Regions from separate parts of the Mesorhizobium sp. P3_A10 genome, predicted to be linked through region 3. Evidence: riboswitches for the same ligand, from Rfam matches in the RefSeq annotation. Region 3 holds a riboswitch; each other region holds the start of a gene.

Region 1 (9,481 bases), on a different contig from region 3:
TGAGATCGTCGACCAGCGCCGGCTTTTCGATTCCGGCCGGACGGTTCTTGTCCTCGAGCGACGGCTTTGCCGGCTTGGCGCTGGCGCCAGCTTTCGCCGGTGCAGCCTTGGCCTCCGGCGCCTTGAAGGCGGCAGCCGGCTCGGCCTTGGCCTTCGGACCATTGCGCTGCTTAGTGACCTTTTCGACCTCGGGTGCTGCCTTATTGGCGTTGGCGGCCGAATGCAGCGGGGCCGAAACGCTCGCCGCCTTCTCCACAGCCGGGGCAACCTTCGTTGCCGAAGGCGATTTCAGCGCCGGGCTGGTTTCGGGCGCATCGGTCTTCGGCTTGCCGGCATTCGACGGTGCCACGGGTGCAGCCGGCGCCGGGGCTGCCGGTGCAGCAGCCGACGCCGCATCCTGAGCTGCCTTGGCGGCTGCCCTGTCTTCCTTGTCGCGGGTCGTCTTGAGGATCGCCTTTTCGCTCTTCAGCGTCGTCAGACCGGTGATCGGCTCCGACGTGGTGCGGCCGTTCTGCGGTCCTGGCTGGACCTGTGCGCCCTTGCCGGCGCCGTAGAGATCGATGATTTCGGTAAGACGTTCCGGCGTCAAATCTTCAAACGTGTCCTTGAAGATCATCACCATCGGCGCGTTGACGCAGGCGCCGAGGCACTCGACCTCTTCCCACGACAGCGTACCCTTGTCGTTGGTGTGGAACTGGTCGTGATGGATTTTCGACCGGCACACGTCCATAAGCGCTTCCGAGCCGCGCAGCATGCAAGGCGTGGTGCCGCAGACTTGGATATGCGCGCGCGTGCCGACCGGGTTCAGTTGGTACTGCGTATAGAAGGTCGCGACTTCCAACCCCCTGATGTAGGGCATGCCGAGCATGTCGGAGATGGTCTCGATCGCCGCCTTGGTCACCCAGCCTTCCTGCTCTTGCGCCAGCATCAGCAGCGGGATGATCGCGGATTGCTCGCGGCCCTTCGGATATTTCTTGATCCATTGCTTCGCCGCTGCCGCATTCGCCCTGTTGAAGGCGAAGGAGGCTGGCTGGACGGCTTGCTCTGCGAGACGGCGGACTGACATTTAGCGATCGACCTCACCAAACACGATGTCGAGGGAACCCAATATGGCGGTGACGTCGGCCAGCATGTGGCCGCGGCACAAAAAGTCCATGGCCTGCAGATGCGCGAAACCTGGCGCACGCAGCTTGCAGCGATAGGGCTTGTTGGAGCCGTCGGAGACCAGATAGACGCCGAATTCGCCTTTCGGCGCCTCGACGGCCGCATAGACCTCGCCGGCCGGCACACGGTAACCCTCAGTGTAGAGCTTGAAGTGATGGATCAGCGCTTCCATCGAGCGCTTCATCGCCTGGCGCTTCGGCGGCACAACCTTGCCGTCGAGGTTCGACACCGGGCCGTTGAGTTCCTTGCCAAGCAAAAGATCGACGCACTGGCGCATGATCTTCGCCGACTGGCGCATCTCTTCCATGCGCACGAGGTAACGGTCGTAGCAGTCGCCGTTCTTGCCGATCGGAATGTCGAAATCCATCTCGGAATAGCATTCATAGGGCTGCGACTTGCGTAGGTCCCAGGCAGCGCCCGAGCCGCGCACCATGACGCCCGAGAAACCCCAGGCCCAGGCATCGGCGAGCGACACAGTGGCGATATCGACATTGCGCTGCTTGAAGATGCGGTTGGGGGTCAGCAGTTGGTCAAGGTCATCGATCGACTTGAGGAACGGATCGATCCATTTGCCGATATCCTCGACCAGCTTCTGCGGCAGGTCCTGGTGCACGCCGCCGGGCCGGAAATAGGCCGCATGCATGCGCGAGCCCGAAGCGCGCTCATAAAACACCATCAGCTTTTCGCGCTCGACGAAGCCCCAAAGCGGCGGCGTCAGCGCGCCGACGTCCATCGCCTGCGTCGTCACATTCAGGATGTGCGACATGATGCGCCCCATCTCCGAATAGAGGACCCGGATGAGCTGGCCGCGCTTCGGCACCTCGATGCCGAGCAGCCGCTCGGTGGCGAGTGCAAAGGCATGCTCCTGGTTCATCGGCGCGCAATAGTCGAGCCGGTCGAGATAGGGCACCGCCTGCAGATAGGTCTTGTGCTCGATCAGCTTTTCGGTGCCGCGATGCAACAGCCCGATATGCGGATCGACGCGATCGACCACCTCACCGTCGAGCTCCAGCACCAGGCGCAAAACGCCATGCGCGGCGGGATGCTGCGGTCCAAAATTGATGTTGAAGTTGCGGACGGAGGTTTCAGCCATTCTGGCGCCTCAATTCGTCTTGGCTTTTTCATCCCCGGGAAGAACGTAGTCGGTTCCCTCCCATGGGCTCAAAAAGTCGAAATTGCGGAATTCCTGCTTGAGCTCAACCGGCTCGTAGATGACGCGCTTGGCCTCGTCGTCGTAGCGCACTTCGACGAAGCCGGTCAGCGGGAAATCCTTGCGCAGCGGATGACCCTCGAAGCCGTAGTCGGTCAGGATCCGGCGAAGGTCGGGATGGCCGGAGAACAAAACGCCGTAGAGATCGTAGGTCTCGCGCTCGAACCAGTCGGCGCCTGGAAACACGCCGGTGATCGAGGGCACCATGGTTTCCTCGTCGGCCTGAACTTTCAGGCGGATGCGCACATTCTGCTTCGGCGACAGCAAGTGATAGACGACATCGAAGCGCTTGACCCGCGACGGATAGTCGGCACCGCAGACGTCGATGATCGAAATGAACTGGCAGCGCGCATCGTCGCGCAGGAAGGTCACCACCTCGATCAGATCGCCCGGCTCGACCGCGACGGTGAGTTCGCCATAGGCGAACACCGTATCGCCGATCCGGCCGGCCAGCTTTTCACTCAGATAAGTCGACAGTTCGCTCAGGGATGCAGTCATTGGGCCTACCGTTCGATCGTGCCGGTGCGGCGGATCTTCTTCTGCAGTAGAAGAATGCCGTAGAGCAGCGCTTCCGCGCTTGGCGGGCAGCCGGGCACATAGATGTCGACGGGCACGACGCGGTCGCAGCCGCGCACCACCGAATAGGAATAGTGATAATAGCCGCCGCCATTGGCGCAGGAGCCCATCGAGATGACGTAGCGCGGCTCCGGCATCTGGTCGTAGACCTTGCGCAGCGCCGGCGCCATCTTGTTGGTCAGCGTTCCCGCGACGATCATGATGTCGGACTGGCGCGGAGACGCGCGCGGCGCAACGCCGAAGCGCTCCGAGTCGTAGCGCGGCATCGAGGTGTGGATCATCTCGACCGCGCAGCAGGCGAGACCGAAGGTCATGAACATCAGCGAACCGCTGCGCGCCCAGGTGATCAGCGCCTCGGTCGAGGTTACGAGAAAGCCCTTGTCGGCCAGCTCATTGTTGATTTCGAGGAAGAACGGATCGTCGGAACCGACCGGTCGACCTGTATTGGGGTCGATCAGGCCCTTGGGCCTGGGCGCGACGAGCGTGCCGGAATTGTCGCTCAATCCCATTCCAGCGCTCCTTTTTTCCATTCATAGGCAAAGCCGATGGTCAGCACCGCCAAAAACACCATCATCGACCAGAAGCCGAGCATGCCGATTTTCGAGAAGGAGACCGCCCACGGAAACAGGAAGGCCACTTCCAGATCGAAGATGATGAACAGGATCGACACCAGGTAGAAGCGGATGTCGAATTTCATGCGGGCATCGTCGAACGAATTGAAGCCGCACTCATAGGCGGAGAGCTTTTCCGGATCGGGATTGCGGTAGGCCACCAGGAACGGCGCCACAAGCAGCGCCAGGCCGACGACCAGCGCCACGCCGATGAACAGGACGATGGGCAGATACGAACTCAAAAGTGCGGTCATGCAGCAGCTTTCCGTTGGCGGCCAATCCACTCTGATTACAGCAACGAACCCTAATGCGGAAGCGTGACAGTTTAACCGCTGAACCGTTTTAAGTGCCTATGCTGCAACGCGGCGAGGGTTAGCGCAGCGCTTTCGGCGAAGCAAGTCAAACCTTGTTCAAAACACGGTGCTGGACGGCACTTCGGAAGAAACTGGTCCGTTCCGCTCCTGTTTGATTTCCTTCACTTTCTACTCCACTTTTCTCTCCTGACATGGATCTCGCCAAAACCCTGCTAGCATGACGCGGAATCACCGGCTCCTTTTGCTCGAAAATCATCAGAGTCCCGTCTCCCATGAAGGAAAAGATATCGCTCGCCATGGCCCGCCGCATCGCGTTGGCGGCTCAAGGATTCAATGATGCCCGCCCCGCCGGCACGCCCGACCGCCGCCACTTCGCCCGCGTGCTTTCCCGCACCGGCCTGCTGCAGATCGATTCCGTCAGCGCCGTGGTGCGCGCCCATTACATGCCGCTCTACTCGCGCCTCGGCCCCTACCCGCTGGCTTTGCTCGACAACGCCGCCGTGACCCGCAAGCGCACAGTCTTCGAGTACTGGGCCCACGAAGCCTCCTTCCTGCCGGTCGAGACATACCCGCTGATGCGCTGGCGCATGCAGCGAGCCGAGAGCGGCGGGGAGATGTATCTGGGCCTGGCAAAATGGGGCCGCGAACACGCCGCCTATATCGAAGAGATCTATCGCCAGGTCGTTGACCGGGGTCCGATTGCTGCCTCGGCGCTCGAGGGCCAGAAAGGCTCTGGCGGCTGGTGGGGCTGGAGCCACGCCAAACACGCCTTCGAATGGCTGTTCTGGGCCGGCCGCATCACCACGGCGTCGCGGCGCGGTTTCGAACGGTTCTATGATCTGCCCGAACGCGTGCTGCCACAGGCGATCCTCGACTTGGCCGTTCCCGCCGCCGAGGATTCGCACCGCGAATTGTTGCGCATTTCCGCTCGCGCCCACGGCATCGCAACAGCCAGCGACCTGCGCGACTACTTCCGCCTTTCCCCCGCCGATATGAAGAGCCGCCTCGAGGAACTGGTCGAGACCGGCGAACTTTTGCCCATGCGCGTCGAGGGCTGGGACAAGCCGGCTTACCTCCACAAGGACGCCCGTTTGCCCCGGCGGATCGAGGCGCGTGCCTTGCTGGCACCCTTTGATCCGGTGGTTTTCGAGCGGACACGCACCGAAAACCTGTTCAACTTCCGCTACCGCATCGAGATCTACACGCCGGCCGACAAACGCCAGTACGGCTACTACGTGCTGCCGTTCCTGCTTGGCGACAGGATCGTCGCCCGCGTCGACCTCAAAGCCGACCGCCCCGCCAGCGTGCTGCGCGTCCATGCCGGTTACGCCGAGCCCGGCGCACCGGCCGAAACCGCAGCAGAACTGTTCGAAGAATTGAAGCTGATGCAGGGTTGGCTCGGCCTTGAGCGTATCGAAGTGACACCCGCCGGCGATCTCGGCCAGCCGCTCGCCGACATCGCGGCGTCGTAGACGCGCGTTGACACGCCTGCATACACAAGCCTAAATCCGGTTCAGACGGTCTCTTCTCTTCAAAGGGAGGAGCCAAGAGGGAATGCGGTGCGGGATTTCGATCTCAAATCCGCGGCTGTCCCCGCAACTGTAAGCGACGAGCCTGGGCCGAAAACCACTGGGTAACACCGGGAAGGCGGCACCCAAGGCGATGACCCGCGAGCCAGGAGACCTGCCGTCTAGGACATAAAGTATCCGATCGCCTGGCGGGTTTTCCGGGCAAGGAGCATGATTTGGAACGCGACAGCAGTTTTTCGGCTGAAACAGCGGATATTTTGTCCGGCAACAGCGACGCGTTGGCCGGCGTCACTGTAATTGTCTGCGCCTCGTGCCGCGACGAGACCGGCTCCGACGCCCACCCCCGCGCCGGCGAACTGCTCGCGCAAGACACGCGCCGTGCCGCAGCGAATGAAGATATCCGCATCCGCACCGTCGAATGCCTCGGCAATTGCAAGCGACGCCTCAGCGCCGCCATCCTGCGCGACGGCTGCTGGAGCTATGTCTTCGGCGACCTGACCTTGACCAGCGGCGCCGATCTCGTCGCTGGCGCCAAACTCTTCGCCACCTCGACCGACGGCCTTATCCCCTGGCGCGGCCGCCCCGATAGCCTCAAGCGCGGCCTCGTTGCCCGCATCCCTCCTCTCGACCTGCTGAAGGACTGACCATGAACGCTTCCGTTTCCCGTGTTCCCTGCACCGTCGTCACCGGCTTCCTCGGCGCCGGCAAGACGACGCTGGTCCGCCATCTCCTGGAAAACGCCGGCGGCAAGCGCATTGCCATCATCGTCAACGAGTTCGGCGACATCGGCATCGACGGCGAGATCCTTAGGGGATGCGGCATCGACACCTGCCCGGAGGAAAACATCGTCGAACTGGCCAATGGCTGCATCTGCTGCACCGTCGCTGACGATTTCGTCCCCGCGCTCGACCAGATCCTCGCGCTGACGCCGAAGGTCGACCACATCCTGATCGAAACCTCGGGCCTGGCGCTGCCCAAGCCGCTGGTCCAGGCTTTCCAATGGCCGAGCGTGAAGAGCCGGGTGACTGTCGACGGCGTCATCGCCGTGGTCGACGGCCCGGCGCTGGCCGAGGGCCGTGTCGCCAACGACATGGACGCCCTGCAGGCGCAGCGCGCCAAGGATGAGACGCTAGACCATGACGACCCGGTCGAGGAACTGTTCGAGGACCAGATCGCCTGCGCCGACCTGATCATCCTGTCGAAGAGCGATTTGATGGACGCCGCCGGTTCGGCCCGCGCCAACGCCATCATCAACGAACACTCCGCCCGCGCCGTGAAAATCGTGCCGACGTCGCATGGCAAGGTCGATCCCTCGGTGCTGCTCGGCCTCGGTCTCGCCGTCGAGGACGACATCGAGAACCGCAAGTCGCATCATGACGGCGCATTCGACCACGAGCACGACGACTTCGACACCTTCATCGTCGACATTGCCTCGATCGCCAATCCGGATGAGCTGGCAAAGCGCGTCGCCACCGCCGCCGAAGAAGAAAACGTACTGCGCGTAAAAGGTTTCGTCGAGGTCGGCGGCAAGCCGATGCGGCTTTTGCTGCAGGCCGTCGGTCCGCGCGTCAATCATTACTACGACCGCGCCTGGACCGCTCAAGACGACCGCCGCTCGCGCCTGGTCGTCATCGGTCTGAAGGGGCTGAACCGCCCGGCAATCGAGCGTATACTCGCCGGCTGATCTCAGGCACGAGCCGCGATGCACATCCTCACCACCACATCCGCCTCGCTCGACGATCTCGCCGAGCCTGTCGATCTCCGGCAGACGCCGGCGGATGTCGTAGCGCTGTCCTTTACCGATAGCGATCTGGCCGGACTGGCGGCAGCGTGGAAGGCCGACGCGGCACGCCTGCCGTCGATGCGGCTGGTGGCACTGCGCGACCTGCGCCATCCGATGTCCGTCGACCTCTGGGTCGACAGCGTCGCCCGCCACGCCAAGATCATTCTGGTTCGCATTCTCGGCGGCTATGAGTGGTGGCGCTATGGCTGCGACCAGCTCGCTTCCACCGCCCGCGCACGCGGCATCAAACTGGCGCTGCTGCCCGGCGAGAGCCACGACGAGGATCTGCGCCTGATCGAAGCCTCGACGCTGCCGCGCGAAGAGCTCGATGCATTGCTGGGCTATTTCCGCGAGGGCGGCCCGGCCAATATGAGCGGGCTGATGCACAGGCTGGCGGGGTTGGCTGGGTCCGAGGTTGCGGCTGCCGAGCCGGTCAGCGTGCCTAAAGCGGGCTACTACGAGCCGGGCCATGGCGTCGTCCCCCTCCCCCTCGAGGTAGAGGGAAAGGTCGTGCCGATTCTCTTCTATCGCTCGATGCTGCTCGCTGCCGACGTCGCGCCCATCGACGCGCTTTTGGAAGCGCTCCGCCAACGCGGCATGGCCCCCGTCCCGATCTTCGTCTCCAGCCTGAAGGACCCGGCATCCCTGGCCTTCGTGGAAACCGCGCTGGCCTCCCTGAACCCTGCCGCCATCATCACCGCCACCGCCTTCGCCTCCGGCGCCGAGCCGGGTGTCGAAACCCTGTTCGACCGCGCCGGCGTGCCTGTCTTCCAGGTCATCGTCGCAACCACCCGCCGCGACATCTGGCAAAACAACCAGCGCGGCCTGGCGCCCGCCGACCTCGCCATGCATGTCGTGCTGCCCGAACTCGACGGCCGCATCCTCGCCGGCGCGATTTCCTTCAAGGGCGAGAGCGAGACCGACCCGGCATTGGCCTTCCGGGCCTTCGCCAACCGGCCGGAGCCCGACCGCGTAGCGCAGGTGGCGAACCGCGTTGCGGCTTTCATCAAACTCCAACAGACACCGCGCGCGACGCGCAAGCTCGCGATATTGATTCCCGACTATCCGAGTGCGCCTGGCCGCACCGGCTATGCCGTCGGCCTCGACGTGCCGTCCAGCGTGCTGGCGATGCTGCACGACTTGAGGGAGCAGGGCTACGTGGTTGAGGGGATTCCGCAAACGGCGCGGGAATTGCTGGATCTGCTGGAGCGGAGCGCTCATAGGTTGGGGCTAGCGGAGTATCTCGCTCTTTCGAGGGAGCTGCCGACGGCGGCAATTGCTGCGGTAGATGCCGCATGGGGCAAGGCGGAAGAGACAGGTTTCCGCGAGGCGCCCCCCTCCGTCCTGCCGGACATCTCCCCCACTTGGGGGGAGATTGGCAGCTCCGCTGCCGGCTCCCTTCCTGCAACGTTTGAGATTGGCGAAAGCGCCGATGACGGCCCAATCTCCCCCCTTGTGGGGGAGATGTCCGGCAGGACAGAGGGGGGCGCGACAGAACGCCGGCCTTCGCCACGCGCTGGCGAAAAACACTTCCCCTTCCAAGCCGCCACCTTCGGCAACATCACCGTAGCCCTCGCCCCCGATCGCGGCCGCTCTGCCGACCGCCGCGCCGACTACCATGATCCGACCTTGCCGCCGCGCCATGCGCTGATCGCCTTCGGCCTGTGGCTGCGCAAATCCCTCGGCATCCATGCCCTCATCCATGTCGGCGCCCATGGCACGCTGGAATGGCTGCCGGGCAAGACCGTTGCACTCTCGGAAAACTGCTTTCCCGAGATCGTCACCGGCCCGCTGCCCGTCATCTATCCCTTCATCGTCTCCAACCCGGGCGAGGCAGCGCAAGCCAAGCGGCGTATTGCAGCCGTCACTCTCGGCCACCTGCCGCCGCCGTTGGCGGGCGCCGGCCTGGACGAGAACCAGCACAAGCTTGAACGCCTGGTCGACGAATATGCCCAGGCCGACGGGCTCGACCGCCGCCGCCGCGACCGGCTGGCCAAGCTGATCGTCGAGACCGCGCAAAAGACTGGCCTCGCCTCAGAAGCCGGCGTTGCCAAGAGCGACGCGCCCGACGAGGCGCTGCGCCGCATCGATGCCTGGCTCTGCGACCTCAAGGATTTCGCCATCAAGGACGGCCTGCACATCTATGGCCGCGCGCCCGAGGGCGAGGCCGACCCCATGCGCCGGCAAAGCGCTGCGGCCGAGAAGGCTGCTCTCCTCGCGGCGCTCGACGGCCGCCACGTCAAGGCCGGCCCGGCCGGCGCGCCAGCGCGCGGCCGACGTGACGTGCTGCCCAC
Region 2 (9,481 bases), on a different contig from region 3:
AATGCGCTTCGGTTGATCCGGGACGGCGGCGGTATGGATGCTCATGGTCTCGTAATTCTGATTCAGCCCTCAAGACGACTAGCACGGTTGCACCGGACAAAAGAAGGCAGGCCGAGACACCGCATCAGGGCCTGCTTTAGGCCAGCGCCGGAAAGCCTTTGGCCGGCTTCGCTTTTTGCCGTGAACGGGTCGGTTTCCTGTTACCGACACCTGGATGGCCACGCCAGATTGGCCTCGCGAATCTGCTTCGGGGAAAGCAATGTCCACCCATGTGCGCCATCCGATCTGGCTTCCGGCCTTGCGGCCGGCGGATGCGCGCACTTTTGCCTCGCTCTATACGGTCGAGTCCTTCGCGCGCGCCACGGTGTCGAGCGTCATCCCGATCCAGGCCTACGAGATCTTGCACAACGAGCAGATCGTCTCGATCCTCTACACCGTCGTGGCCATGCTTGGCCTGTCGGTGACGCTGTTCATGCCAATGCTGATCCGCCGCTTTGCCCGGCGCTGGGTCTACACGGCAGGCGCCTGCCTGCTGGCCATAGGCTCGCTGTTCTTCGTCACCCACACGCTGGCCGGGCAATTGGCGGGCATGCTGTGCCGCGTCATGGGCGCCAGCGCACTGTCGATCACGCTCAACCTCTACATCATGGACCACATCCGCAAGACCGACTTCATGCAGGCGGAATCGCTGCGCATGGCATGGTCGATGTTTGCCTGGACCGGCGGGCCGACGCTCGGCATCTTTCTCTACACGCGCTTCGGCATCTATGCCGCGCATGGCGCGGTTGCTGTTTTTGCCATGATCCTGCTGGCGCTGTTTTGGACCTACCGGCTTGGCGACAACCCATCGATCCGCCCGGGCAAAACGCGGCCGGCCAATCCGCTGGCCAATATCGGCCGCTTCGTCGCCCAGCCGCGGCTCAGACTCGCCTGGCTGATCGCCTTCGGCCGCTCCTGTTTCTGGACGACGTTCTTCGTCTACGGGCCGCTGTTCATGGTCATCACCGGCGAAGGCAAGTTGGCCGGCGGCCTGCTGGTGTCGGCAGGCAATGCGCTTTTGTTCATGGCGATCTTCTGGGGCAAGGCGGGCAAGCGCTTCGGCGGTCGGCGCACCATGACGTTCGCCTATTTCGCCATGTCGGCGATGCTGTTGGCGGCGGGCGCGGTCGGCGAAACCGTGCCGCTGCTCACCGGCGCTTTTTTGCTCTGCGGCGCGTTCTTCACCATTGCGCTCGACGCACTCGGCTCTACCGCCTTCATGCGCTCGGTGCGCTCCTATGAGAGGGCGCAGATGGCGGCGGTCTATCGCACCTATCTCGACTTTTCCGAGCTGACGCCGCCGCTGGTCTATTCGGTGGTGCTGGCGTTCTTCGGCCTAGGTTCGGTGTTCGCGACGCTCGGCCTGCTGGCGGTGGTCTGCGGTTTTGTCACGTGGCGCTATCTGCCGAAATCGCTTTAGTCGGCCTTGATAATTCTACTCCGGCGGACATCTGTCGCGATTTTCTCCGCTTCCGGTGCTCACGGACCCAAAAGTCCGCTGCGCGCCGGTGCTCGAAAACCACTCCATATGCCTCGCCGGAGCGAATTCTGAAGGCCGACTAGGCGGTTGTTCCAACCGCTGCGTGCTGCTCACGCACCCAGTTGTGGAAGCGGTGCAGATCGTATTCCTCCGGCATCAGCACGCCGGCCTGGTGGCGCAGCGAGCGCAGGCCTTTCTGGTTGACCTCGCAGATCGCGGCGTCTTCCTCCAGCACCTGCCGGCCGAAGGCGACGATGTTGTCGATATCGGCCTGGGGTGCCGTCAGCGCTTCGGGCGAAAAAAGCCATTCGGCGGTGAGTTCGGTCTGTTCGGGGCCAAGCGGTACCAGCCGCACGGTCCTGATATAGTCGACATGGCCGACGATGAACATCGATGGCAGTGACGTGGCGTAGGTCTGGCCGGCGGCGCGCTCGGCCGGCGTCAGCCCGGAAAACACCGGTCCATGCGCCTGCCCGTCACGCGACCATGTCTCGGCGCCGGCGCGCAGGCCGCCGGAAAATTCCGGCGCGTCATTGTCGGCATGGCGAACCCAGTCCGGGTCATCGTGCCTTCCCATCAGGCCGCGGCCATAGATCGGCACCAGCCGCGACAGGTCCTTGTGGACGCCGGGGCAGTGCAGGCACTCGTTGAAGTTCTCCCAAAAAATCTTCCAGTTGCAGTTCATCACCTTCTTCAGCACGTGGCCGCTGACCAGCGTTTCCAGCGGCCAGTTGCCGAGATTGCCGGATGCGGGATCGAAGGATGCTTGCGCCGAACCGTTGGCGTCCTCCTGCAAATTGACGAAGACAAAGCCGCGCCACACCGACAGCGCCACGCGGTAGAGCGGATGATCGGCCTTGTCGAAACCGTCGGGCAGCGATTTCGAGGGAACGCGCACGAGATCGCCGCGCAGCGAATAGGACCAGGCGTGATAGGGGCAGGTGATCAGCCGCGCCTTCAGCCGGCCCTCGCTTTCCTGGCAAAGCTGCGAGCCGCGATGCCGGCAGGTGTTGTGGAAAGCGCGCAGCACGCCGGTGTCGTCGCGCAGCACGACGATTTCCTGCGTGCCGACACGGAATGTGCGGAACGCCAGTGGCTGGGCAAGATCGGTCTCGCGGCAGACCAGCAGCCAGTTTCTGTACCAGATGGCGTCTAGATCGCGCTGGTAGGCGTTTGCATCCCAATAGGCCGACGACGGCAGCGTCGATTCGGCCCGGGTCAGGCCGTTATAGGGATCGCGCTCGCCGGGGTTGGGTTGCATGGCTGGCTTCCTGTGATGTGCCAGCCGACACCCCGGCAAATCTTTTGTCAATTCTAGTGACGGCATTTGGCACGGCGCCGCATTGCCGGTTTCGACCGCGATGCCTAATCATGTCCTTGAACAAGAGGATTGAGAATTGTCTACACGACAGATGTCGCTCACGCCGGAACTGGTCGCGCGCTGCTGGCGCGCGATCGAGGATACAGGTCCGGATCCGGATGCAGGGCACCTGGATGATGCCGACTATGACGCGTTGGTGGACGCATTGCAGGCGGAACTCCCTGACTCGGAACCGCTGTGGCTGTTCGGCTACGGCTCGCTGATCTGGAAACCCGAAATCGATCATGTCGAAGAGCGGGTGGCCTTGGCGCGCGGTTGGCACCGCTCCTTTTGCATGAACATGACCCGCTGGCGCGGCACCAAGGACAGCCCCGGCCTGATGATGGCGCTGGACCGTGGCGGACAGTGCAAGGGCGTCGCCCTTCGGCTTGGCGACGCGGATCGGCGGCAGCAGCTGGGCAAGCTTTTCAGGCGCGAAGTGACACTAAAGCCGACAAGCTACCATCCCCGCCTGCTCAACCTGGGAAGCGACAACGGCCCGATAAAGGCGCTGGCGTTCGTCATCAACCGCAATGGCCTCACCTATTCCGGACCGCTCGCCGAGGAGAGGGTCGTCGAACGGCTGGCGACGTCCTGTGGACACTGGGGCTCAGGCGCGGACTATCTCTATAACACGGTGAAAAACCTGGAAGAGCGCGGCATTCACGATCGCCATCTATGGCGGCTGCAGCGCCTCGTGGCCGAGCGGATCGCCGCGTCCGCAGCTTAAGGCCAGGGTGGCGCATTCACGCTGGTAACCGGCGGAATTTGGTTTGCCGGGCGCTGCGATTTTGCCTATAGTCGCTAGCTGTCGTCGGTTCCGTTTGGAGCCAAGAGGGAATGCGGTGCGGGCTGAGTTGTTGCCCAATGCCGTGGCTGCCCCCGCAACTGTGTGCGGTAGTCCTCTCCATATGCCACTGAAGATTTTTCTTCGGGAAGGTGGGGAAGGGCGCTGATCCGCGAGCCAGGAGACCTGCCGGCGACAGGGACACTGACTTCTATGCCCTCGGGTGGAGGGCGAAAGGACAAGATATGAATACCGCTTCCGTCTCTATCGGCGCTTCCGTCTCCTCGCAGTCGCGCTTCATGCAGCTGGTGCTCACTGCATTTCTCGGCCTGTTCGTTGTCGGTGTTGTCGGCTTCTCGCATATCGAGGTGGTCCACAACGCCGCGCACGACTATCGCCACTCGATGGCGTTTCCCTGCCACTGACGAGGAATTGACATCATGAACCTGTTTCGCAACGTCGTGTTCATCGCGGCGATCGCCGGGCTCGTGGCTGGCGTCGTTCTCGCCTGCATGCAGGCCTTTGCTACCGACCCCCTGATTTACCAGGCCGAAGTTTTTGAGAAGGCTGGCGGCCACCAGCACGATCATGCTGCGGCACCAGCCGCCAGCACCAACAATGCCATGAGCAGTGCCGCACCGGCGGAAAACACCATGAGCTCAGCCGCACCGGCGCCGGCCGAAGCGGCGGCTCCGGCTGAAGACGAAGGCTGGTCGCCGGCCGATGGCTTCGAGCGCTTCGCTTTCAGTGTCGTCGCCAATATCGTCACCGGCATCGGCTTCGCGCTGATCCTGGTCGCGGTTTCCGAATTCGCCGGCGGCATTGGGACCTGGCGTCAGGGCTTGTTCTGGGGCCTGGCCGGCTTTGCCGTGTTCACGCTGGCGCCGGGGCTCGGCCTGCCGCCCGAACTGCCGGCAATGCCGGCAGCCGACCTCATGCAGCGCCAGATCTGGTGGTGGGCAACGGTGGCGGCGACAGCGGCTGGCCTGGGCCTTCTCGCCTTTCGCAAGTCGCTGCCGTTGGCGATCCTTGCCGTGGCTTTGATCGTGGCGCCACATATTGTCGGTGCGCCGCAGCCGGACAGCTTCGTGACAGCAATCCCGGAAGGCCTACACCATCAGTTCGTGGTGGCGGTTACGGTGACCAATCTGGTGTTCTGGCTGGTGCTTGGTGCTGCCGTCGGCGTGGTGCGCGGACGCTTCACGGGAACGGCAACTAGCCTGCGCGACAGCTTTGCCTGATCGTAAAGAACTGACCTTCATCATCGGCGGTGCGCGCTCCGGCAAGAGCGCGCATGCCGAAAAACTGGTGACGGCAGGTGGGGCGCAGTGGGCCTACATCGCCACGGCGCAAGCCTATGACGACGAGATGCGCGAGCGCATCGCGCTGCACCGCTCGCGCCGCGGCGAGGGCTGGACGACCATCGATGCACCACTCGATCTTGCCGGCGCGATCGGGGCGCTGCCCGACAATCAACCTGTCTTGATCGACTGCCTGACGCTGTGGCTGACCAACCATATGCTGGCCGAGCATGACCTTGACGCCGAATGCCGAGGGCTGGCGGATGTGCTTTCGCGACCGCGCGGACCGTGGTTTGTTGTTTCCAACGAAGTCGGCCAGGGCATCGTGCCCGACAATGCGCTCGCGCGCCGGTTTCGCGATGCGGCCGGCCGCCTCAACCAGCAGGTCGCGGCGGTCGCCGACACGGTGCTGCTGATGGTGGCGGGATTGCCGCTCAAGGTGAAATGAAATGACCGAGATCGATGCCAAGGACGAAGAGCGCCACCGCGCCAAGATGGCCAAGCGCAAGGCGGTGCAGGATGCCGAAGTCGCGGCCAAAACGGTCGAGAAGGGGCTTTTGATCGTCAACACCGGCCCCGGCAAGGGCAAGACCACGGCCGCCTTCGGGCTGGCGCTGCGCATGCTCGGCTATGGCAAGCGCGTCGGTGTCGTCCAGTTCATCAAGGGCAAATGGCACACCGGCGAAAAGGACGCCTTTGCCGCCTTCGGCGATCGCGTCGTCTGGCACGCGATGGGCGAGGGGTTTACCTGGGAGACGCAGGACCTGAAGCGCGACATCGCTGCCGCCGAGGCTGCCTGGGCCAAGGTGCTCGAGCTGATGGGCGACGCTTCCATCAGCCTGCTGGTGCTCGACGAGTTGAACATCGCGCTGCGCTACGACTATCTCGATCTCGACACGGTGGTCGCGGCACTGAAGGCGCGGCGCGAAGGCCTGCATGTCGTCGTCACCGGCCGCAACGCCAAGCCGGCGCTGGTCGAGGCCGCCGATCTGGTCACCGAGATGGGCGTGACCAAGCATCATTTCGCGGCGGGTGTGAAAGCGCAGCAGGGGATAGAGTTCTGAGGGTGACGCCGCTCAGAGCGTCACCGCGATAAGGATCGCCGAGAGCAATCCGAACAACCCAATCAGCAGATAGTCGGCGATTTGATAAAGCCTCAGCGCCCGTCTGATATCCAGGCTATCCGCCTCGCGCCGTCCGCCTTCGCCCATGAAGGCATCTTCGACGATGACGCCGCCGTAGCTGCGCGGCCCAGCCAGCGCCAGGCCGAGCGCACCGGCCATCGCCGCTTCCGGCCAGCCGGCATTGGGCGAGCGATGTCTTTTCGCGTCGCGCCGCATGGCTGTCCAGGCGTTGCGGGGATCGGCGTCCTTAACCAGAAAGGCGGCGAGCACGATCAGCAGCGCGGTCAGCCTGGAGGCCGGCAGGTTGATGAAATCGTCAAACCGGGCAGCCGCCCGGCCGAAGGCCTCGTGGCGCGGCGTGCGGTGACCGATCATCGAATCGGCGGTGTTGGCGGCCTTGTAGGCGACGCCGCCCGCCAGGCCGCAAACACCGGTCCAGAAAGCGGGCGCGACGATGCCGTCGGAAAAATTCTCGGCCAGGCTCTCGATCGCGGCGCGGGCCACGCCCGGTTTGTCGAGCCTTTCCGGATCGCGGCCGACAATGCGCGCAACCGCGATACGACCCAAGGCCAGACCGCCGGTGTCGAGCGCATCGGCCACCGCTTCGACATGCTCGGTCAGGCTCTTCTGCGACAGCAGCGACGTCGCCAGAATGGCGGTGACGACCATTCCGGTGGGCAATATCTGCCAGAGCACGATTTGCAGCACAAAGGCGATTGCCGCCGGCACCAGCACGATGACCAGCAACGCCAGGACGCCCCGCCGGCGACGCAGCGCGTCGGAATCAGTGGCGCGGTTGAGCCTGCGGTCGAGAAAGGATATCAGCCTGCCGAACCAGGTGACGGGATGGCCGATGGCGCGGAACAGCCAGTCCGGGTAGCCCAGGACACGTTCAATGGCCAATGACAGGAAGGCGATCAGGATCGACATGAAGCTTCTTGAAGGAGCGATTGCTGCCGTGGATCACGGCGGGAGCCTTGGCCGGGCGAGCGCGCTCTTCCCTCACGCGCCACAGCCTTTTGTCGACCTCTCGACAGGTATCAATCCGCACTCCTACCCGCTTTTCGAGCTGCCCGCCACCGCTCTGTCGCGATTGCCGGAAGCCGCGCGCGCCCATGAGCTGGCCAGGATCGCGGCGAGTGCCTATGGCGCGCCGTCCGCAGCCAATATCGTGCTGGCCCCCGGCACGCAGATCCTGTTGCCGCGCGTCGCGTCGCTGGTCAGCCCCGGCAAGGCACTGGTGCTCGGACCGACCTATGCCGAACATGCGCGGGCAGCCGCGATCGCCGGCCATTCGGTCGTGGAGGTCGAAGATTTCGAGGTGCTGGCAGGTGCCGACCTCGCTATCGTCGTCAACCCCAACAATCCGGACGGGCGCGTCATAGATCGCGAAAGGCTGCTGCAGCTTGCGGCAAGATTGCGAGCCAAGGGCGGGTTGCTGGTCGTCGACGAGGCGTTTATGGATGTCGGTCCGCGCACTGAGAGCCTTGCCGGCGATGTCGACCAGGGCGGGATCGTCGTATTGCGCTCCTTCGGCAAGTTCTTCGGCCTGGCCGGCCTGCGGCTTGGCTTTGCATTGACTGATGTACGAACGGCCGAACGGCTGGACGCACAATTCGGGCCGTGGGCGGTTGCTGGCCCGGCGCTCGAATATGGCATCCGGGCGTTGGCCGATAGTGGTTGGCAGGCCGCGATGCGCGCGACGCTGGAGACGGAGGCACAGCGGCTGGATGCCTTGTTCGGCCGTTTCGGCGTTCCGGTCGTCGGCGGCACTACGCTGTTCCGCTCTCTCAGGCTGGTGGACGCTGCCGGCCTGTTTTCGGCACTTGGCGAGCGCGGCATCCTGCTTCGCCATTTCACCGACCGGCCGCTAGTGCTGCGCGCCGGCCTGCCCGGAAGTCAGGAGGAATGGCAGCGGCTCGAATCCTCCCTTGCCGAATGGGCGCACAAGCGCGACGCTGGCGCCAAGGAGATCGCGCGATGATGATCCATGTCTGTTCGCTGGCAAAAGTCGATGAAACCGTGACTAAAACTGGCGCCGAGCGGCTGCTTTCCCTGCTGGCCGCCGGAACCGAAGTGGTGCGCCCGGCCGCTATCGCCAAGGAAAATCACCTGCATCTGGTCATGCATGACATTGCGGCGGCGCAGGACGGCATGACCATGCCGGGCGAGGAGCACGTGCGCAATTTGCTCGATTTCGCCCGTCAATGGGATCGCGTGAAGCCGATGGTCGTGCATTGCTATGCCGGCATCAGCCGTTCGACCGCCTCGGCCTACATCATCGCCGCAGCACTGGCGCCGATGCGCGACGAGGTTGAATTGGCGCAGACACTGCGCGCGCTGTCGCCGTCGGCGACACCCAACCCGCGGCTGATTGCGGTCGCCGATGCGCTGCTCGAGCGCAACGGCCGCATGATCGAAGCGATCGAGGCGATCGGGCGCGGCGCTGACGCCTTTGAAGGCACACCCTTCGCGCTGAGAATTGACGGCTAATTTACGCCAGCCAGTCGGAAAGCTTTGCCTTGCGCACATCCCGCAAGAGGCTGATGAAACCGTCAGCTTGATGCTCTGATGTCAGCCGGCCTTTTTCGGCGGTGGCAATGCTGGCGTCGCCGACAACGCCGTTCGGGTTGAGGTCGCTGGCGATCCAGGCGAAGGCATGCGTTCCGGTGTGGCGCAGCAGCGAAAATTCCTTTTCGGCGCTGGCGACATTCGAAACGAAATTGTCGGCCTTTGCCATGTCGACGAGGTCCGGCCGGAAATGCAGCATCAGCGAGGTCTCGACATCGCCGCCATGAATGCCGTGGCGGTCCTCAAGCTCGGTGTACATGCCGACCGGGCGGCCAAAGCGCTGCCAGCTCGTCTTCACCGCCAGCATCTTGGCGCGCACCCGCAATTCGCGGGTGATGATGCCCATGATCTCCTCATTGCCGCCATGCGAATTGACGACGATCAGTTTTCTCACGCCGGCGCGTGCGATCGACAGGCCAAGCTCGGTCCAGGCCTCGACCAGGGTCGTCGCCGGCAGCGTGAGCGTGCCCGGTGCATGCAGGTGCTCGTTCGATTTGCCGACCGCCTGGACGGGCAAGATACGGATGTCGAGATCGCCGGGCAGGCGCGCGATCACCGTTTCAAGCATGCCATTCATGATCGAGGTGTCGGTCGAGACTGGCAGATGCGGGCCGTGCTGTTCGATCGCCGCCACCGGCAGGACGGCGATCGTAGCCTCCGGGTCGATCGCGGCGTATTCGGTGGTTCGATAGTCGCCCCACCACACGCGTCTCTTGGCTGCGGTCATGTCATGTCTCTCAGATGTTTGAGCCAGACCTAGCGCGGGAAGGCCGGCCTGTCGATCACCCAGCCGCGATGACCTCGATCTCGACCTTGAAT
Region 3 (9,481 bases):
GTCGAGCCCGTTGAGCAGTCCGGCGACAACCGTTCCCGATTTTCCGGCCCCGCCGGCGCCGGCGAGCAGCACACCCTTGCCGCCAATGCCCAGCGTACCGGCATGGGTAAGCCGCATGCCGCGCGCGGCATACTCCCAATGCAGGAAGGCGCGCAGCGGCGCTGCTTCCTCCCAGGGTGGAAACCCATCGGCCGATCTCATCAGCTGTGCGCCGACGCGGCGTTCGGGATCGTAGAACTGCCAGAAATCCAGATCGTGGAAATAGCTGCCGCGCAATCCGGCTTCCGCCAGCTGCGTGGCGAAGGCGTGATGCGTGTAGTCGGCCTGGCCCCATGTCGCCGGGGCGCGGATGCCCTCAATATCCGGATCGGCGACGAAAATACGGCAGGCGCCCAGGGTCGGCTCGTCGTCGGGAGCAGGGACAAAGCCACGGTCGACAGCATTGGCCAGCGCGCCGGGGCTGAGATGCGCCGTCAAATCCAGCCGCGGCAAGTGGACCGTGGTGGTGACCGGATAGCGGTCAGCCGCGCTTTCCGCCGCCGCCAGCACATGACGGGCATAGTCGGCCAGGGTTTGAAGGGTGACGCGTGGCATGGCTGACGTGTTCCAGCGTTGCCCGACCGGGCCGCTCGGGTGGTTTCAGGGCGCCGGCTTGACCGCCGGCCAACCGAGAGGTTCCTCGACCTCGTGGATCGGGTCGACCAGAATGAGATCGGCAAGGTCGTCATGGATGTCGACCTTGAGCGGCTCGCTGCTGCCGGCGAGTTGGGCAAGCAGCGCGCTCGAGATGGGTTGCGCGGCTGCATCGGCCGCACGCACGAGCAAGCCGAAATCGAGCAGTTGGGTAATGAAGCCGTCGAGCTCGGCTGACCTTATTGTGGCCCCGCCGGCCGCTTGTCCGACCAGTGCGTGGGCGCCAACACCGGACGACAGCGCCTGCCAGACCCCGCTGCCTGAATCGGAGAAGCCGAAATATTTCCCGTTCGAAAGATCAAGGACTACGGCTTCGCCGTCAAAGGACTCGAAAACGATGTCCTTGCTTGCGACCGCGTAGACCGATTGCTCCATTGAACGTCCCCACAACAGGCTGCCCTGAAGCGATCACCGGTCGCCGCAGTCCACCTTGCCCTGGAAAAGCGTCTAGCCACTTGGCCGTTCTTTGGCAAGACAGAGCGCCGGCCAGGGCCAGGCCGACACGCAAAACAGGCGGCCAATCCGCCGCCCTGTCAGGCCTCGATCTCGAGCGCCGACCGTGGCCTTGAGCAGCAGGCGAGGATAAAGCCGTCATCGATCTCGTGATCGAGAATGCCGCCATTGTGGCTCATCTCGACCTCGCCTGAAACCTTCTTGACCTTGCAGGTTCCGCACAGGCCGAACTCGCAGGCCGCAGGGATTCTCACCCCCGAAGCGCGCGCCGTCTGCAGCACGGTCTGGCCGGCAACGCATTCGGCGTCGACATCCGAAAGCGAGAAGCGGACCGGCGTAACAGTGTCGGCGGGCACTTCGATTCCACCGCCGGCCGGCGATGCGAACGGAGCCGGGACTTCTTCCACAGCCGGGGCCGCAAAACTCTCCTGATGGTAATAGGCCATGTCGAAGCCGGAGGCCTCCAGCATCTGCCGCACCGCGCGCATGAACGGGTCCGGGCCGCAGCAGAAGATTTCACGCTCGCGGAAGTCCGGCGCCAGCAGCGGCAGCCTTATGGCGTCGATCCGCCCCATATGGCCGAACCAGCCTTCGCGGCTCGACCGCTCCTCGATCATGAAGCCGAGCGACAGGCCGGGCATGCGGCTTCCCAGCAGTTCGAGCTCCTTGCGGAAGATGATCTCCTCGGGCCGCCGCGCGCAGTTGACGAAGCCGACATCGGTCCACGGCGCGCAGTCGTTCAGCCAGCGCAGCATCGACATCATCGGCGTCACACCGGAGCCGGCCGAAATGAACAGATATTTGGCCGCGGGGTGGCTGTGCAGCGAAAAGTCGCCTGCCGGCCCATAAGCCTTCACGTGAACGCCGGGTTTCAAATTGTCGAACATCCAGCGCGTGCCGATGCTGCCGGCTTGGGCTTTCACCGTCACCGCAATCGAGAACGGCCGCGATGGCGAGGACGACAGCGTGTAGGTCCGCATCAGCGGGCCTTCAGTGGTCGGCAGTTCCAGTGTCACGAACTGGCCTGGCTTGTAGCGAAACCAGGTCTGGTTGTCGGAGCGGAAGGTGAAGGTCTTCACCTCCGGCGCCTCGTCGCTGACGCCGATTACTTCCAGCACCTGGAGCCTGTCGTTCCAGGGCGCCATCTCGTCGAGATGGCGGTAGAGGCCAAGGTCCGTCATCGCATTCATCCCTTCACCCTTTTTGTTCTGCACATGTCGTGATCCCAAAACCGCTCAACACTTTTGGGCGCCATGTGCTAGGCGACGCTGCGCAGCGCGGGCCGGCCGCCCTCGGCAAGGCGCGGCTCGATGAAACGGGCATACCAGTCGACGAACTGGATGACGCCGCCCTCATGCAACTCAGAATAGGGGCCGGGCTCATAGGCCGGCGACAGAATGCCGAAGGCATTTTCCTCGACGATGCGGCGGTCCTGGTCGTTGGTCTCGGTCCAGACATGGGTGAGTTCGGCAAGGTCGTAGTCGACGCCTTCGACCGCATCCTTGTGGACCAGCCATTTCGTCGTCACCGCCGTTTCCGTGGCGCTGATCGGCAGCACGCGGAAGGTGACGGCGTGGTCGATGAGGATGTGATTCCAGGTCGTCGGATAGTGGTAATGCATCAAAGTGCCGATGCGGTCGGCCGAAACGCTGTCGGAAAGGTTCTTCTTCACCGCGCGCTTGCCGTTCATCGTATAGCTGACGGCGTCGCGCAGCAGCGGCGCGCGGGTGGCGCGAAACTGTCCGGTGGGATCGATGCGGAATTTGCTCGGCAGGCCCGCCGCCTCGCACTTCGCCCAGTGCGCCAGCATTTCCGGGTCGCTGTCGGCGCCCTGCACGCCGGTCACGGTCGGCGCTTCCGGGAAAGTCTTGCACAGTTCCGGATGGTTGCCGGCGCAGTGATAGCACTCGCGGTTGTTCTCCCAGACCAGCTTCCAGTTGCCCTTTTCGACGATGGTTGATTCGAAGGCGACCTTTGCCTCGCGCAGCCGGTGCGGCAACAAATAGGGTTCGATCATGGCGCGCATCGGCGCGAAGTCCGCCGGCTCCCTGGCCAGGCAGATGAAGATGTAACCGCCGACACTCTCGCAAGCCACCGGCTTCAGGCTGAACTGGCTCTTGTCGAAACCATCGGCCATCTGCCGTGCGAACAGGAGCCGGCCGTCCAGTTCGTAAGTCCACTGGTGATAGGGGCAGACCAGCTTGGCCGCCGTGCCTTTCTCGGCGTTGCAGACGCGGCTGCCGCGATGGCGGCAGGAATTGTGGAAAGCGTTGATCTTGCCTTGCTGGTCGCGCACCAGCACCACCGGATAGTCGCCGACCTGGGCGGTGATGTAGCTGCCCGGTTTCGGCAATTCGCAATCATGACCGATGAACAGCCAGTCGCGATACCAGATCAGCTCCATGTCGAGCTTGAAGTAGTCGGGATCGGTATAGAAGGGCTGTTCGAGCGAATAGCCTTCCCTGCGGCTGTGCAAGAGCCTCAGCATGTCGTTGCGCGCATCCATGTCCTGTCCTCGTGTTTAAAGGACTGAACTTGGTGGTGATGGAGGAAAGACCGGTCGCAATCCGGCACCACGGCCGGCATGCACCATCCACCTCTTGACCGCCCACCGCGATCAGTCGAGTCTAGCTATCTCGGGCTGGTTTCCGGGCTCTGGAGTGTCCTTGCGGACGGTCGCGACACCTTCCCAGGCTTGTGGCCCAGTGGTCTCCCGTTGCGACTTGATCTCCACCACCGTTGCGGGGGCAGCGCCGGGCTTTGACCGGCTTCCCAATTCTCCGCTCCATCGTCACGAAGCGGCACCTGAGATGCCATCATCTAATCACGACGGCCGACGCGCCATCGGCATGAAAGCGACATCGCATCCATGCGGCGCGACACCATAGGTGAAAAACGCACCGGCCAGGATTTGTGACGCGAACCCAGCCTTTCACCGGTCGTGACCCGCCGCTCCGCGCATCTGATTCGCCCGGCGGCAGGGTCAAAAACAGTTAACAGTTTCGAAAAGTGACTATTAGTGGTTTCTAAAATCGAACCGAACGGTTCGTTTCTGTTGACAGAGCGTGCAGGACGGTGTGAACGCTGGTTTGCCAATTCGTCAGCTGGCTCATGGGTGGAATAGAATAACATATTGAAATTATTCGCTAAAATAGAAAGTGTAGGAGGCTTTGGTACAATTTCAAGGTGCAGAGCCATGGTCCACGCGGAACAACTTCGTGATTGGAAACGGGCACTGGCCTCGCCCACATCGGGGCTGTCCGAACGACGCGAATTCCTTCCAAGACACGCCGCTAGACGGACTGATGAACTAAGATACTGGAGTACCAATAATGAAAAAGATCATCCTCACTGCCGCCGCCGTTTTGGCCATCACCGGCAGCGCCTTCGCTGGCAGCGACAACTTTGGTTCCAATGGTGCGAACCAGCCTGCCGCCTCGGTCGACAGCTCGTACACGGCTTCCATTCAGAAGCCGGCGCACGCCGACAAGCAGCCCGTCGTTCAGGGCAGCGACCGCAATCTCTTCGGCAATAACTAACAGCCGATTCCCAACGGACGGCGGGTTTGCCCTGCCGCCTTGGTGGAATTCAGACATTCAGGAGTACTTAAAATGAAAAAGATCGTTCTTACCGCAGCGGCCGTTCTGGCCATCACCAGCAGCGCCTTTGCCACTGGCAGTGACCACTTCGGCGCCAACCAGGCCGTCCCGGCTGTCGACAGCTCGTACACGGCTTCCATCCAGAAGTCGGCTCCGGCTGACAAGCAGCCCGTCGTTCAGGGCAGCGACCGCAACCTCTTCGGCCACAACTAGGCCGATCCCGGCAAAGCGCTTCGCCGCTTGCTGGAATACGAAAATTCAGGAGACTTGAAATGAAGAAGATTGTTCTTGCCGCAGCCGCTCTCATGATTGCCGCCGGCAGCGCCTATGCCCACAACGACAGCGTTGGCGGGACCGACATCAACCAGCAGGCGACCGTCAACGTCGACAAGACGCAGACGTCTTCGGTGCGCAACACCGGCTCGCCGGTCTACAAGCTGCTGAACTCGTCGGGCGACGTCCAGAAGTCTGCCCCGCAGGGCAGCGACCGGAACCTCTTCGGCCGCTAACAGCCGAAGTAGATCTCCAGAAAAAAGAGCGGCGGGCCTGGCCCGCCGCTCTTTTTTGTTGACACGGACCAGTCGCCTCAAGCCGCCTTTGCTTCCGGCCTGTGCAGCGCGAAGGAATGTCCGTCGGCATCGAAGATATGCAGGTCTCCGCCATCCGCGCTCAGCCGCAGCGTCGCCCCTCGCTTGACCTCGACATTGCCGGGCAGCTTGGTCACCAGCGGCAGGTCGGCGCGGCCGATGTCCACATAGATGAGCTGGACCTCGCCGAGCTGCTCGACATAGTCCACCTTGCCCTCGAAGAGATAATCGGCGCCGGTGGAGACCACCAGATCCTCCGGCCGCACGCCGAAGCTTACCGCAGCACCCTTCGCTGAAGCCGGCGTGGCGATCGGCACCGTCGCCTTGCGGCCGCCGACATGGCTGACGACAGTCGAATTACCGGTTGTTTCGATCGTCGCCGGCAGGATGTTCATGGCCGGCGAGCCGATGAACTGGGCAACGAACAGATTGCCGGGCTTCTTGTAGAGGTCCATCGGCGTGCCGACCTGCTCGATATGGCCCTCTTTCAGTACCACGATGCGATCGGCCAGCGTCATCGCCTCGACCTGGTCGTGGGTGACGTAGATCATCGTCGTGTTGGGCATCGATTCCTTGAGCTTGGCGATCTCGATGCGGGTGGCGACGCGCAGTGCCGCATCAAGGTTGGACAGCGGCTCGTCGAACAGGAACACTTTTGGATTGCGCACGATGGCGCGGCCGATGGCGACGCGCTGGCGCTGGCCGCCCGACATCGCCTTGGGCAAGCGGTCAAGATATTTGGTCAGCTGCAGGATTTCCGCCGCCTGGCGCACGCGCCGGTCGATCTCGGCCTTGTTCTCTTTGCCGATCTTCATCGAGAACGCCATGTTGTCGTAGACGGTCATATGCGGGTAGAGCGCGTAGGACTGGAACACCATGGCGATGCCGCGCTTCGACGGCGGTACGTCGTTCACCACCTCGCCGGCGATCTTGAGTTCACCGGAGGTGATTTCCTCCAGCCCGGCGATGGACCGCAGCAAGGTCGACTTGCCGCAACCCGAAGGGCCGACGAAGACGATGAACTCGCCCGACTTTATGTCGAGATCGATGCCGTGCAGAATGTGCAGATTGCCGTATGATTTCTTCACTTGTCTTAGCGTGACATCGGCCATGATTTCCTCCCAGTGAATTTCTTTGGCAAATTTCAGTCGATACGCCCGAACCAGGCCCCGTAGCCACCGAGGCGGATGGTGCCGGCCCCGGCTTGCTTCGAAAATCCGTGTCCAGGCAGAGGCTGCAGTGATCGGTCGCCGAGACCGATCGCTGCCGGCTCGTGTCCAAGATTGAAGACGCAGACGATCTGCTCGTTGCCTTCGCGCCGCGTAAAGGCGACGGTATCGCCCTCGCTTTCGATGAACTCGATATCGCCCTTGGCCAGCGCCGGGTGCAGGCGGCGGAAGCTGAGAAAGCGCCGGTAGTGCTCGAGCAGCGAGCTGTCGTCGCCCTGCTGCACGTTGACCGCTTGCGAAAGGTGTTTTCCCGGCACCGGCAACCAGGGTTTTGCCAAGGAGAAGCCGGCATTCTTGGCCGTGGCATCCCACACCATCGGCGTGCGGCAGCCGTCACGGCCCTTGAATTCCGGCCAGAAGCGGATGCCGTAGGGATCCTGCAGATCCTCGAATTGCAGCTCGGCTTCGCCAAGCCCGAGCTCTTCGCCCTGATAGAGGCAGACCGAGCCGCGCAACGACATCAACAGCGCCGAGATGACCTTGAGATAGGCGGTCTCGTCGGCCTCGCCGGCGGCCCAGCGCGAAGCCGGACGCATCACGTCATGATTGGAAAAAGCCCAGCACGACCAGCCATCGCTGGCGACCTTGCCAAAGGATTCCAGCACCGAGCGCACCTTTGCCGCGCTGATCTTTTCGGGCGCTAGGAAGTCGAAGGAGTAGCACATGTGCACGCGCTTGCCGCCGGCGGTGTAGGCCGCCACCACTTCCAGCCCGCGCTGCGAATCGCCGACTTCGCCGACCGCCGCGGTTGCCGGATATTCGTCGAGAAGCGCGCGGAAGCGTTCGAGGAAGGCGAGGTTCTCAGGCCGGCTCTTGTCGTAGATATGGTCCTGGTAGTTGTAGGGGTTGACCGCCGGAGCGGTCTGGTCGTTGCGCTCTTCCGGCGGCAGCGGCGGATTGTTTTCCAGCCCCTGGCTGTGGAAGTAGAAGTTGATGGTGTCGAGGCGGAAGCCGTCGACGCCGCGTTCCAGCCAGAAGCGGGTGACGTCGAGCAGCGCGTCCTGGACTTCCAAATTGTGGAAATTGAGATCGGGCTGCTCGGCCAGGAAATTATGCAGATAATATTGCTGGCGGCTGGTGTCCCACTGCCAGGCCGAGCCGCCGAAAATCGAAAGCCAGTTGTTGGGCGGTGTGCCGTCGGGCCTGGCATCGGCCCAGACATACCAGTCGGCCTTGGCATTGGTGCGGCTTGAGCGGCTTTCCTTGAACCACGGATGGCTGTCGGCCGTATGCGACAGCACTTCGTCGATCATCACCTTGAGGCCGAGCCTGTGCGCCTCGGCGGTCAGGGCGTCGAAGTCGGCCAGCGTGCCGAACATCGGGTCGACGTCGCAATAGTCCGACACGTCGTAGCCGAAATCCTTCATCGGCGACCTGAAGAAAGGCGAGATCCAGATGGCATCGACGCCGAGCGAGGCGATGTAGGGCAGCCTGCCGATAATGCCCTTGAGGTCGCCGATGCCGTCGCCGTTCGAGTCCTGATAGCTGCGTGGATAGATCTGGTAGATCACCGCACCACGCCACCAGTCGCGATCGACGGCGAGATCGGGCTTCGAGGTCGCCTTCAAAGCGGATTGCATTGTCTCAGCCTCCTTTCACCGAGCCGGCAAGCAGCCCGCGGACGAAATAGCGCTGCAGTGAGAAGAACACGATCAGCGGCACGATGATGGTGACGAAAGCCGATGTCGTCAGGATTTCCCAATCACCACCGCGTGAGCCGAGCAACGCATTGAGCTTGGCGGTCAGCACGATCTGGTCCGCTTCCGTACCCAGGAACACCATTGCCACCAGAAGGTCGTTCCAGACCCAGAGGAACTGGAAGATGGCAAAGGAGGCCAGCACCGGGAACGACAGCGGCAAGACGATCTTGACGAAGATCTCGAAATCGCTGGCGCCGTCGATGCGTGCCGATTCCATGATTTCGCGCGGCAGGCCGGCGATGTAGCTGCGTAGCAGGTAGATGGCGAAGGGCAGACCGAAACCGGTATGCGCCAGCCAGATGCCGAGATAGGTCTTCGACGGCATGCCGAAGAAAGAGCCGACGCCGTTATAGAGCTTCAGGAGTGGAATCAGCGACATTTGCAGCGGCACGACCAGCAGGCCGATGATCACCGCAATCAGCAAGGCCCGGCCGGGAAAGCGCATCCAGGCCAGCGCATAGGCGGCGAACGCCGCAATCAGGATCGGGATGACGGTGGCCGGAATGGTGACGGTCAGCGAGTTCATGAAGGAACGGCCGATGCCTTCCGAAAACAGCACGGTCTTGTAGTTGTCGGTGGTGAATTTCGGCGGCGCTGATGAGGCGTAATAGACGCGCTGGCCACGGTCGCCTTCGAAAGCCTTGGGCGAAGACATGACGAACGTGCCGTCAGCGTTGAGCTGCAAGGTCACGCCGTCGCCGAGATCGGCTGATGTGCCGGCCGGATACTGCGTCGGCGCGGCCGACTTGACGCCGAAGGCGCTGATGTTGCGGGCGGCGCCGTCGCCGAAGATATTGCCCTGGAGGACGAACTTGCCGTCCTTCTCGACCTGCGCCGAGGCGGCTGGCAGCCGGCCGGCCTCAGTCTGGCTGGAACTGGAGAACGAGTTCCACCAGCCCGAGGCGATGATCTGGTCCTTGTCGCGCAGCGAGGAGACCAGAATGCCGAGCGTCGGCACGGTCCATATCGCGACGAAGATCAGGACGGCGATGTGGACGCCGAAGCGGCTGGCGAAGGAGTTTCCGGTTGCGACGGCCATTTCAATGCCCTCCCGTCTCTTTGTTCGCCTGGCGGATGTTCCAGACCATGATCGGAATGACCGCGATCATGATGATGATGGCGATGGTGGCGCCGCGGCCGAAATCGCCGCCGCCGCGGAACATCCAGTCGAACATCAGATTGGCCAGCACCTGGCTGTTCCATTGGCCGTTGGTCATGGT

Evidence for each region. Region 3 has a riboswitch for cobalamin ahead of AC1DXU_RS18695 (aromatic ring-hydroxylating oxygenase subunit alpha). Riboswitches for the same ligand answer to the same signal wherever they lie in the genome.
Region 1: it holds a riboswitch for cobalamin, as region 3 does, so the genes downstream of both, AC1DXU_RS00530 (DUF1636 family protein) here and AC1DXU_RS18695 (aromatic ring-hydroxylating oxygenase subunit alpha) in region 3, are expected to answer to the same signal.
Region 2: it holds a riboswitch for cobalamin, as region 3 does, so the genes downstream of both, AC1DXU_RS00275 (CbtB domain-containing protein) here and AC1DXU_RS18695 (aromatic ring-hydroxylating oxygenase subunit alpha) in region 3, are expected to answer to the same signal.

What each region holds. Positions count from the first base shown of each region.
Region 1 covers NZ_JBFUFZ010000001.1:106,007-115,487, forward strand. The annotation lists gene AC1DXU_RS00500 (NADH-quinone oxidoreductase subunit E) at 1-1,066, opposite strand, end outside; gene AC1DXU_RS00505 (NADH-quinone oxidoreductase subunit D) at 1,067-2,257, opposite strand; gene AC1DXU_RS00510 (NADH-quinone oxidoreductase subunit C) at 2,267-2,872, opposite strand; gene AC1DXU_RS00515 (NuoB/complex I 20 kDa subunit family protein) at 2,878-3,459, opposite strand; gene AC1DXU_RS00520 (NADH-quinone oxidoreductase subunit A) at 3,450-3,815, opposite strand; gene AC1DXU_RS00525 (winged helix-turn-helix domain-containing protein) at 4,148-5,347, shown strand; cobalamin riboswitch at 5,377-5,580, shown strand; gene AC1DXU_RS00530 (DUF1636 family protein) at 5,620-6,048, shown strand; gene cobW (cobalamin biosynthesis protein CobW) at 6,051-7,088, shown strand; gene AC1DXU_RS00540 (cobaltochelatase subunit CobN) at 7,107-9,481, shown strand, end outside.
Region 2 covers NZ_JBFUFZ010000001.1:51,211-60,691, reverse strand. The annotation lists gene AC1DXU_RS00295 (acetyltransferase domain-containing protein) at 1-45, opposite strand, end outside; gene AC1DXU_RS00290 (MFS transporter) at 260-1,459, shown strand; gene AC1DXU_RS00285 (aromatic ring-hydroxylating oxygenase subunit alpha) at 1,599-2,780, opposite strand; gene AC1DXU_RS00280 (gamma-glutamylcyclotransferase) at 2,917-3,609, shown strand; cobalamin riboswitch at 3,678-3,874, shown strand; gene AC1DXU_RS00275 (CbtB domain-containing protein) at 3,912-4,091, shown strand; gene AC1DXU_RS00270 (CbtA family protein) at 4,107-4,907, shown strand; gene cobU (bifunctional adenosylcobinamide kinase/adenosylcobinamide-phosphate guanylyltransferase) at 4,900-5,415, shown strand; gene cobO (cob(I)yrinic acid a,c-diamide adenosyltransferase) at 5,417-6,031, shown strand; gene cbiB (adenosylcobinamide-phosphate synthase CbiB) at 6,044-7,021, opposite strand; gene cobD (threonine-phosphate decarboxylase CobD) at 7,020-8,075, shown strand; gene AC1DXU_RS00245 (tyrosine phosphatase family protein) at 8,075-8,584, shown strand; gene AC1DXU_RS00240 (creatininase family protein) at 8,586-9,389, opposite strand; gene AC1DXU_RS00235 (RidA family protein) at 9,445-9,481, opposite strand, start outside.
Region 3 covers NZ_JBFUFZ010000004.1:395,310-404,790, forward strand. The annotation lists gene AC1DXU_RS18680 (serine kinase) at 1-594, opposite strand, end outside; gene AC1DXU_RS18685 (PqqD family protein) at 640-1,068, opposite strand; gene AC1DXU_RS18690 (FAD-binding oxidoreductase) at 1,227-2,327, opposite strand; gene AC1DXU_RS18695 (aromatic ring-hydroxylating oxygenase subunit alpha) at 2,405-3,652, opposite strand; cobalamin riboswitch at 3,769-3,970, opposite strand; gene AC1DXU_RS18700 (DUF680 domain-containing protein) at 4,479-4,685, shown strand; gene AC1DXU_RS18705 (DUF680 domain-containing protein) at 4,758-4,958, shown strand; gene AC1DXU_RS18710 (DUF680 domain-containing protein) at 5,018-5,254, shown strand; gene AC1DXU_RS18715 (ABC transporter ATP-binding protein) at 5,332-6,444, opposite strand; gene bglA (beta-galactosidase BglA) at 6,477-8,141, opposite strand; gene AC1DXU_RS18725 (carbohydrate ABC transporter permease) at 8,146-9,300, opposite strand; gene AC1DXU_RS18730 (carbohydrate ABC transporter permease) at 9,302-9,481, opposite strand, start outside.